3 regions of the Exiguobacterium sp. S22-S28 genome follow, and region 3 is predicted to be linked to each of the others. Evidence: riboswitches for the same ligand, from Rfam matches in the RefSeq annotation. Region 3 holds a riboswitch; each other region holds the start of a gene.
The links. Region 3 has a riboswitch for S-adenosylmethionine ahead of ACHA8N_RS16145 (alpha/beta hydrolase). Riboswitches for the same ligand answer to the same signal wherever they lie in the genome.

Region 1 (3,277 bases), on a different contig from region 3:
ATTTTTTTAGAAGTCGAACTTCTTCCCGCTCTTGTGCTTGACGCTTTGTTTTGGATTCGTTATAGTGAAAAGGTTCAAATCGGAATAATTACGTTTTAATACTTCTTGGAGGTTTACACATATGAAAAAGTTAATTCCCGCTTTAACGGTCGCTTTCGCCAGCGCCACTTTCCTCGCTGCCTGCGGATCAGCTGATTCAGGTTCGAATCAAGACGCGGCCGACCAAAAACTCAATGTCTATACATCGACGTTCGCCACAGCGGCGATTGCCAAAGAAATCGGCGGCGCTGATGTTGATGTCAAGATGATCGTTCCTCCGGGTGCCGATCCCCATTCGTATGAGCCGACCTCAAAACAACTGACAGAAATCGCACAAGGTGATCTGTTCCTCTTGACCGGAACCACACTTGAGCCGTATTCAGAAAAAATTAAAGCCAGTCTCAAAGGGAACGATGTCCGGTTCATCGAGACAAGCAAAGGCATCGATTTGCTTGAAGCGAGTGCTACGGTGCATGTTCACGGAGAGTCAGACGCACACGACGAAGAGCATGCTCATGAAGACGAGCACACAGAAGACGAGCACGCAGAAGAAGGACACGATCACGGCAAGTACGATCCGCACGTCTGGCTTGATCCGAACAATGCCAAATTGATGGCCCAATCGATTTCGACGGCGTTGGCAAAAGAAGTGCCGGACAAAAAAGCGACGTTCGAAAAGAAACTCGCTGAATTTAATACGCAGGCAGATGAGCTCGATCAAAACTTGCAGCAAGCTGTTGCTGACGGATCCAAAAAAGAACTGCTCGTGACACATGCCGCTTACGGGTATTTAGCGGAACGATACGGTTTTTCTCAACTGCCGATCGCCGGCATCTCTCCGTCTGACGAGCCTTCGCAAAAACAACTGGCTGCCCTCGTCAAAGAAGCCAAGCTGCACGATTTGAAATATATTGCATTTGAAGAGACGGTTTCCCCAAAAGTCGCACGGGTCATCCAACAAGAAATCGGGGCCGAAGCGATCACGATTCATAACTTGGAATCGGTCACAAAAGAACAACAGGACGCTTCTTATTTTGACTTGATGAATGAAAATGTCACGACACTCAAAAAAGCACTGCAGTGAAGTAGTGTTGACATGCATTAAAAGATACGTTACGGTAGAAAACGTATTTCAGACAATTAAATGACTTCTTTTTATCGCGAGAGACGGAGGGACTGGCCCAATGATGTTTCGGCAGCGGACGATTGAATCGTACTGTGCCAAATCCAGCAAGCTACGGCTTGAGAGATAAGAAGAGCGTCTTTTTCAGTAAAGACCTCCTTCTTTCTTGCGAAGGAGTCTTTTTTTGTACATGCAGAAATGGAGTGATTTTATGAACGAGACGATTACACCAAACAAGTGGGCCCTTCTACCATTACTGGTCTTTTTGGTTCTCTTTATCGGTGCCGGCATCTTTTATGACGACTTTTATAAGTTCCCGATTCTGATTGCCGCATTGATTGCCTTGATTTTTGCTGCCGTGACGACCAAGGGCAGTATCAATCAAACCGTTGAACGGATTGCGACGGGTGCCGGAAACCCGGACATCATGATCATGGTCTTTATTTTCTTACTTGCCGGTGCGTTTTCTGGAACAGCGGATGCGATCGGCGCCATCGAAGCAACCGTCAACGCTTCGCTGACATTTTTACCGCCTTCCCTCTTGATGAGCGGATTGTTCATCATCGCTGCCTTCATCTCGATGGCGATGGGAACTTCAACCGGTACGATTGCGGCACTCGCCCCGATCGCGCTTGGTATTCATGAAGCGACTGGGGTCAATGTTGCCATCGCAGCTGCCGCCGTCGTTGGGGGCGCAATGTTCGGGGACAACTTGTCGTTCATTTCTGATACGACGATCGCAGCGGTCCGGACGCAAAAAACTAACATGCGTGATAAATTCAGAACGAACTTCTTGATTGTTCTTCCGGCAGCCATCCTGACGATCATCATCTTGGCATTTGTCTCGGGTACAGGAGATGTCGTCGACGCGAAGACCTTCGAGTTTTATAAATTGATCCCGTATCTGTCGGTCATCGTCTTGGCCCTGTTCGGTGTCAATGTCATTCTCGTCTTGATCGGCGGAACCGCCTTGACAGGAATCATCGGTATGCTCGACGGCAGCTTTGGTTTAAGCGGCTTCGTGCTGTCAATGTCTGAAGGATTGATGGGCATGGCGGAAATTTCGATTTTGACATTACTGATGGGTGGTCTTGTCAGCCTGATCACCTTTAACGGTGGCATCGCTTTTCTGAAAGAAACTTTAACGCGACGAATCTCACAACGCCGCGGTGCTGAGTTCAGTATGGCAGCACTCGTCAGTGCGACAAATCTCGCAACAGCGAATAATACGATTTCGATTCTCGTGGCCGGTCCACTCGCAGCCGAAATCGCCGATACGTATGATATTGATCGGAAGAAATCAGCCAGTATTCTCGATATCTTCTCATGCGGCATCCAGGGAGTCATCCCGTACGGTGCCCAGTTGCTGATTGCAGCGGAGTTGACGAAAACGGCTTCTCCCGAGCTGATTCCGTATCTGTTTTATCCGTTTTTATTGTTCGTGTGTGGATCCCTTGCGATCCTTTTCGGATTCCCGCGCCGTAAAACCGCTGCTGTCCGCAAAGAAAATATTTCGTAAAACAAATAAGTCCGGCCGCCTGCAGCGCGACCGGACTTATTTGTCTTCATTTTTTCTGATTCCGACGGTTCAAGATGAAATATGCGATCGCCGGAAGCGGAAACTGGACCAGTCCTGCTCCGCCCCAAACCCACGGATTACGACCTGTTTTTTTAGCATCGCGAAAAAGTAACACGGCTTGGCTAGTCAGCAGTATCGTAATACCAACCCAGATTCCTTTTGGCAACTGTTTGACGGATTGTGCCATGATTTCTCCCCTCGCTTCTTGTGACACTTTGAACTACCCCCACCTACGCCTTGCTTAGAGGTGGGGGATTCCTGAGTTATCCGACCGGACGGTCGAAACCTGATCAGGCTAGCCCCGTCGTCCCGACGGTTGAAGAAGCCAAGATGCGTTCAGCTTCTCGCTTAAGATTCAGTCCTGCGTTCACATCACGGTCGTGGTGGATCCCGCAATTCGGGCATGTCCATTCACGCAAGCCAAGATGCTTCACGTCTTTGTGTTGATGTCCGCAACTGGAGCACAGTTGGCTGGAAGCAAAGGTCTTCCCGACCTTCACGACGGTCTTCCCGCACCAGTCCGCCTTATATTCGAG
Region 2 (3,277 bases), on a different contig from region 3:
ACCCCTTTATCAACTTCACGAAGAGCGAGTTCGACCATCCGGCCGTAAAACGGTGCTGCACCCAGAATTAACGCCGGTAACGCAGCGGTCGGTCCTAAAAATGATCCGACAATGATTTTCGTAATCGGGATCAACAAGATTAATAAAATGATAAACGGAATCGAACGGAAGATATTGACTAAAAAACTGAGGACAGAATACAATGCTCGGTTCTTGAATAACAATTCTTCGTTTGTCGCGTATAACAATAGACCGATAACCAATCCGAGGATAAACGTCGCGAGCCCTGCAACAGCCGTCATATAGACTGTACTACCGGTTGCTTCCCAGACCATATCCCAATCCACATCTGCAAAAAATGTACTCATCGGTGATCCACCTCCACTTCAACGTCACTCGCTTGAAGTTTGGCGATGACCGCTTGTGTTTCATGTTCGGCACCGATCAACTGAATGAACAGCGTCCCAAGGGCGCCATCTTGCGTCTGTCCGACGTTCCCGCCAATGATATTAAATAATAAGGTCGAATCTTTCATGACTTCGGCAAGAATCGGGCTTTCAGCAGTTGAACCCACAAACGTCAACTGAACGATTTTCCCGGTCGGATACCGTTCCCGTAATTTCGCAAACGTCAATTCGTTTTCTGACGAAGACGTCAACTGTTTCACGAACTCTTTTGTCATCGCTTGTTTCGGATGACGGAAGACTTCGGCGACCGGTCCTTGTTCGACGATTTTCCCGGCTTCCATGACGGCGACCCGGTTACAGATTTTCTGAATGACGTGCATCTCATGCGTGATCAAGACGATGGTCAGTTTCAGTTTTTTGTTGATGTCGACAAGCAACTCTAAAATCGAGTCCGTCGTTTTCGGATCAAGCGCACTTGTCGCTTCGTCACATAATAAGACGTCCGGGTTCGACGCCAGTGCCCGGGCAATCCCGACCCGTTGTTTTTGTCCACCCGAAAGTTGAGACGGGTAAGCACCTTCACGTCCGTCGAGTCCAACGAGTTGAATCAGCTCGGCGACCCGCTCTTTACGGCGTGCTTTCGGATAACCGCCGAGTTCGAGCGGGAACATGATGTTTTCTTCAACCGTCCGCGACCACAGCAGGTTAAAGTGCTGGAAGACCATCGAGACGTTTTTGCGAACACCGCGTAATTCTTTTGGACGTAACGTCGTCATTTCGACCCCGTCGATTTGGATTGAGCCACTTGTCGGAGCTTCTAACATATTCAGCAATCGGATCAAGGTGGATTTCCCTGCTCCCGAATAACCGATTATTCCAAAAATTTCACCGCGCTCGATTGTTAAGTCGACATTGACGACGGCTTCAACCGATCCGCGCTTCGAGCGATAAATCTTTCCTACATCCTGTAAGCGAATCAATACTGTCCCTCCTAAACGTAAAAAAAGTGCGCACGTTTTAGAGCAAACGCGCGCACTTTTTCAGTACACAAAACCATTTGCTCTCATCTTGCAGACGTTCGTCTGCTGGAATTAGCACCACTTCGGAATAAATTCCGCGGTTGCCGGGTTTCATCGGGCCAGTCCCTCCACCACTCTCGATAAGAGTTATCGGTATTTAGTTATTTTTAATATAATCTGAATATTAGCAGGGCTTATTTTGCTTGTCAAACAGTTTTTTCTGAAACCGGCTGAAGCAGGCTGAACGCACGTGCTAAATCTTCTTTTAAGTCTTCTGCATCCTCAAGTCCAACCGAAATCCGGACAAGACCATCCGTGATGCCGAGCTCAGCGCGACGTTCTGCCGGAATCGAGGCATGTGTCATGCGTGCCGGAACAGAAATTAAGCTTTCAACAGCTCCAAGACTCTCAGCCAGCGTGAAGAAATGTGTCGCTTCGACGAGTTTCTCCGCGTTTTCCGCTGATCCGACATCAAAGCTGATCATGCCGCCAAATCCAGTCGCCTGTTTTTGTTGTGTCGCGTGACCCGGATGTGTTGGAAGTCCGGGATAGAAGATGTTCGAGACGACATCTTGTTCCTGTAAGAACTGAACAAGATCGTGTGACGTTTCTTCGATTGCATCCATTCGGATACCAAGTGTCCGTAAACCACGGACGAGCAGGAAGCTGTCCTGCGGTCCAAGAATACCACCTGTCGAGTTTTGAATGAAGTGAAGATCTTCACCGAGTGCATCGCTGTTGACGACGACGAGTCCGGCGACGACGTCTGAATGTCCGCCGATGTATTTTGTTGCACTGTGCAAGACGATGTCTGCACCGAGTGCAAGTGGTTGTTGCAAGTATGGTGTCGCAAACGTGTTGTCGACGACGAGTTTCAGATTATTGCGTTTCGCGATGTCAGCGACAGCAGCGATATCCGTGACTTTTAACAAGGGGTTCGTCGGTGTTTCGACATACAGCATCTTCGTGTTGTCTTGAACCGCAGCTTCCGTCGCGGCGAGATCCGTCGTGTCGACGAACGTCACTTGGATGTTGAACTTCGGCAAGACACGTTGCATCAAACGGAACGTTCCGCCGTAGACATCATCGGTCATGACGATATGGTCACCTGACTCCAGCAGGTTAAAGACAGCATGAATCGCAGCCATTCCTGATCCGAAGGCGAAGCCACGTGCGCCGCCTTCAAGGTCCGCGATCAATCGTTCGATGCTTGTCCGTGTCGGGTTGGCTGTCCGCGAGTATTCGTAACCTTCTTTTAATTGACCGATTTTCTCTTGTTTGTACGTACTCGTTTGATAAATCGGAGGTGTCACGGCACCAGTTGCTCGATCGACGCCTGTTCCTCCATGAATCAATGCTGTCTTTTTACGCATGTGTCTCGTCCACCTTTTCAAAGATTTGTTGGCTCAAATACCGTTCGGCACTGTCGGCGAAGACGGTGACGATGGTACTGCCGGGAAAACGTTCTGCAATATCAAGTGCTGCCGCGAGTGCCGCGCCGGCTGAACTGCCGACGAGCAGACCTTCACGTGCCGCTAATTCATGAACTTTCGTGAACGCGTCGTGGTCCGAAATCGTATGAATCTCATCGACCAGATCGCGGGAAACAAGGCTCGGCCATTTAGCCGTCCCGATGCCTTCCGTCTTATGCGGTCCGGCTGGTCCTCCGTTGAGGACAGAGCCTTCCGGTTCGACGATCGCGCCTTTTGTTCCAAGCCGCTCTTTCAAGTAGGCAGCGGTTCCTGCAAACGTTCCGCCTGACCCGCATCCGGCGACGAACCAATCGATGTGATCGAGTTCCGCCATCAGCTCAGGACCAAGTGTCCGCTGATATGTGACCGGATTTTCTTC
Region 3 (3,277 bases):
ATGCTGCCGTGCAGAATGTTGAGATCAACATCAAACCGTTTCGCGACTTGTGATAAAAGCGGTTGTCCGGTGCCTGCCCCAAGGAAATTGATTTTATAAATATGATGCCCGGCACCACGCTGATCGATGACTTGTTGAACCGACGCCGGAATCTCATCCTGCATGACGGAACGGACGAAATTTTTCGCTGTCCCCGTCTGCGGATTCGAAAAGACGTCAAACACGGTACCCGACTCAATCAGCTTACCGGCCTCGATGACGGCGACCCGGTCACAAATCTCACGGATGACACCCATCTCATGGGTAATCAGTAAAATCGTGATGCCGTATTCCTGATTAATCTGTTTCAACAGACGTAATATATGTTGTGTCGTCTGCGGATCAAGGGCGGATGTCGCTTCGTCACATAACAGGACGGACGGCTGAGTGGCAAGGGCCCGGGCAATCCCGACACGTTGCTTCTGTCCGCCGGATAACTGATCCGGATAATGATCGGCTTTGTCTGCCAAGTCGACAAAATCCAGCAGTTCGGTGACACGCCGGTGGACTTCCTCTTTTTTGACGCCTTTTAAGACAAGAGGTTTGGCAATATTCGCAAAAACCGTATTGGAATCCAACAGATTGAAGTGCTGAAAAATCATCCCGATGTGTTGTTTTGCTTCCCGCAATTGTTTCGCCGAGAGTGTCGTCAAATCTTGTCCATCGACCGTTACACTGCCGGATGTCGGACGTTCGAGCAGGTTAACACACCGTAATAAAGAACTTTTTCCGGCTCCGCTGAAACCGATGACGCCGAAGATTTCGCCTTTTCGGATTTCAAGATTCACTCCGTTTAAAGCCGCAATCGATTGCTCGTTTGTCTGATAGATTTTTTTTACATTTTTGAATGTAATCACCATTTCTCCCCCTTTAAAAATACAAAAAGGCCTCTTCTTAAGAAACAAGAAGAGACCTGGATCCGCACAATGGCAGAATCCACTCGACTCATCTCTCAGACAATTGTCTGATGGAATTGGCACAGTGCTCATAATGAGTCTGTTGCCGAGGTTTCGTAGGGCCAGTCCCTCCACCTCTCTGGATAAGTGTTGCGGTATGAAATTCATATGTGTGTTGTTGCTGTTCGAACTTATGTCGTAAAACTAATTTTTACATTACAGAAAGATCTTTTAAAGGTCAACCATATTTTCAAAAATAAACCATATGACCCATATCGATTGATTTCCCGGGTTGGGCTTCATCATAGAAGAGTTCCGGTCGCCGGTCAAGGAGCATTTGACAATCCTTTTCTAGCAGTGCTATCATCTTCTCAATGATTAATCCGACAATTCCTATATGTTATATCAAGAGTGGACGAGAGACCTGGCTCTAGGACTCCACGGCAACCTGCGATTTGCAAGGTGCTCCGACCAGCAAAGCGGCTGCTTTGGATGATACACACGAGAAACTCGTTTGCGTCCAAAGCCAAATGGGTTTTTTTATTTTGAAATGGAGGACGAGATGATGAGTATGGTTTATCCTGTTTTACCTGGCGCCGACGATTTTTTCTTTGACCGTGGATCCGTCGGCATTTTGCTCTGTCACGGCTTCAACGCAACCCCGCAAAGTGTTCGGGCTGTAGGAGAACGCTTTGCCGAACGCGGTTTCTCCGTCTATGCGCCGCGCCTGCACGGTCACGGCACGGATTTGCGTGACTTTGAGGCGGCGACGGCAGAGGACTGGAAACAAAGTGTCCGTGACGGCTATGAACAATTGACCCGTCGGTGCGAATCCATCTTCATTGTCGGACAGTCAATGGGCGCGACACTTGCCCTTGCTCTTGTTGCAGAAGGTCTGCCGGTTGCAGGAATCATCACGATCAATGCTGCCTTATCTGTCCCCGCCTATGAAGCATTATCGTTCACCGAATGCACGGTCTATCTGCCGGAAAGTCCACCCGACATTAAACGATCGGCTTTCGAAATCGTCTATGAATATGTCCCGTCTGTTTGTGCGTCTGAGCTGTTACGACTGATTGGCGAGACGATTCCCGTACTTCCTGACATTCAAATTCCGACGCTTATTTTATATTCTGCTGAAGATCATGTCGTTCCACCGACCTGTTCGGATTACCTGCACCGGACAATTGGTTCCGATGACAAACGAAGTTATTGTCTGCTCGATTCCTATCACGTGGCGACGCTCGATCACGATCAAGAGACGATCGTCCGTGAAACAGCACAATTTGTCAATCAGTTTAGCCGGCTGACGCAGACCGGTTAAAAAAAGCGAGCAATTCCCGGGTCTCATTGCCGGAAATTGCTCGCTTTTTCTATCGTGTCCTGTTAGTTCTGTTGTTGTTTTTTCCATTCCTGTAACGGTTGCGGTTTCCCCGGAACTTGATGACAGTGGCGGCAACGTGGTTCATATGACTCAGACGCTCCGACAAGAATAATGGGGTCATTGTAGTTTGCCGGTTTCCCGTCAATCAATCGTTGTGTCCGTGACGCCGGATCACCGCACGAAAGACAAATCGCCTGCAATTTCGTCACGAACTCAGCCCGCGCCAGTAATTCAGGCATCTTCCCAAATGGTTCCGCCCGAAAATCCTGATCCAGCCCCGCGCAAATCACGCGTTTGCCATCTTGAGCCAGTGCTTCGATGACTGCGACGATCTCATCGTCAAAAAACTGGACTTCATCAATCGCGACGATTTGCGTCTCTTCCGCTACTGCTGCGTAAACATCACGGCTCGTCGCCATCGGAATCGCGATGACGGAGTTACCGACGTGCGACACGACATGCTCCTCGTGGTACCGGTCATCAATCGCCGGCTTAAACACTTGAACCGGCAACTTTCCGTATTGTGCCCGTCTGACGCGACGGATCAGTTCTTCTGATTTTCCGGAAAACATACTTCCGCAAATTACTTCAATCCAACCATATTGATTGATCACATGCATCATCGTAAAACACCGTCCTCTAAAATAGTCACTTTAACGAGTATAGCCCGAATCCAGATTAAGAAAAAGGATTGACTTCTAAAAATCAAAAAGCCTTTCCAAATCCGGATTTTTCTTCATCTTCTCATTTCAACTGGTATCTATTTCCTGTACACTAGAAGAGAAGTTTCTTTGAAGGAAGGTGACTCCGATTCATCACATGCTACATGACATACTCCAACAATATGGAGCGTTCGGACTCGCCATTCTGTTAGCAGGCGGAATCGTCGGTCTCCCGGTGCCTGACGAGACGTTACTTGTCATGTCCGGATTTTGGATGCACCACGGTGATTTACCGC

Region 1: another riboswitch for S-adenosylmethionine. It lies ahead of ACHA8N_RS14565 (Na+/H+ antiporter NhaC family protein); the one in region 3 lies ahead of ACHA8N_RS16145 (alpha/beta hydrolase).
Region 2: another riboswitch for S-adenosylmethionine. It lies ahead of ACHA8N_RS13200 (methionine ABC transporter ATP-binding protein); the one in region 3 lies ahead of ACHA8N_RS16145 (alpha/beta hydrolase).

Annotation. Positions count from the first base shown of each region.
Region 1 covers NZ_JBHFFC010000031.1:14,387-17,663, forward strand. The annotation lists gene ACHA8N_RS14560 (metal ABC transporter solute-binding protein, Zn/Mn family) at 122-1,123, shown strand; SAM riboswitch class I at 1,192-1,295, shown strand; gene ACHA8N_RS14565 (Na+/H+ antiporter NhaC family protein) at 1,374-2,681, shown strand; gene ACHA8N_RS14570 (hypothetical protein) at 2,728-2,928, opposite strand; gene tnpB (IS200/IS605 family element RNA-guided endonuclease TnpB) at 3,032-3,277, opposite strand, start outside.
Region 2 covers NZ_JBHFFC010000030.1:56,406-59,682, forward strand. The annotation lists gene ACHA8N_RS13195 (methionine ABC transporter permease) at 1-368, opposite strand, end outside; gene ACHA8N_RS13200 (methionine ABC transporter ATP-binding protein) at 365-1,387, opposite strand; SAM riboswitch class I at 1,468-1,573, opposite strand; gene ACHA8N_RS13205 (bifunctional cystathionine gamma-lyase/homocysteine desulfhydrase) at 1,633-2,799, opposite strand; gene ACHA8N_RS13210 (PLP-dependent cysteine synthase family protein) at 2,792-3,277, opposite strand, start outside.
Region 3 covers NZ_JBHFFC010000033.1:92,254-95,530, forward strand. The annotation lists gene ACHA8N_RS16140 (methionine ABC transporter ATP-binding protein) at 1-896, opposite strand, end outside; SAM riboswitch class I at 982-1,085, opposite strand; SAM riboswitch class I at 1,335-1,437, shown strand; gene ACHA8N_RS16145 (alpha/beta hydrolase) at 1,501-2,259, shown strand; gene ACHA8N_RS16150 (thymidine kinase) at 2,322-2,942, opposite strand; gene ACHA8N_RS16155 (DedA family protein) at 3,139-3,277, shown strand, end outside.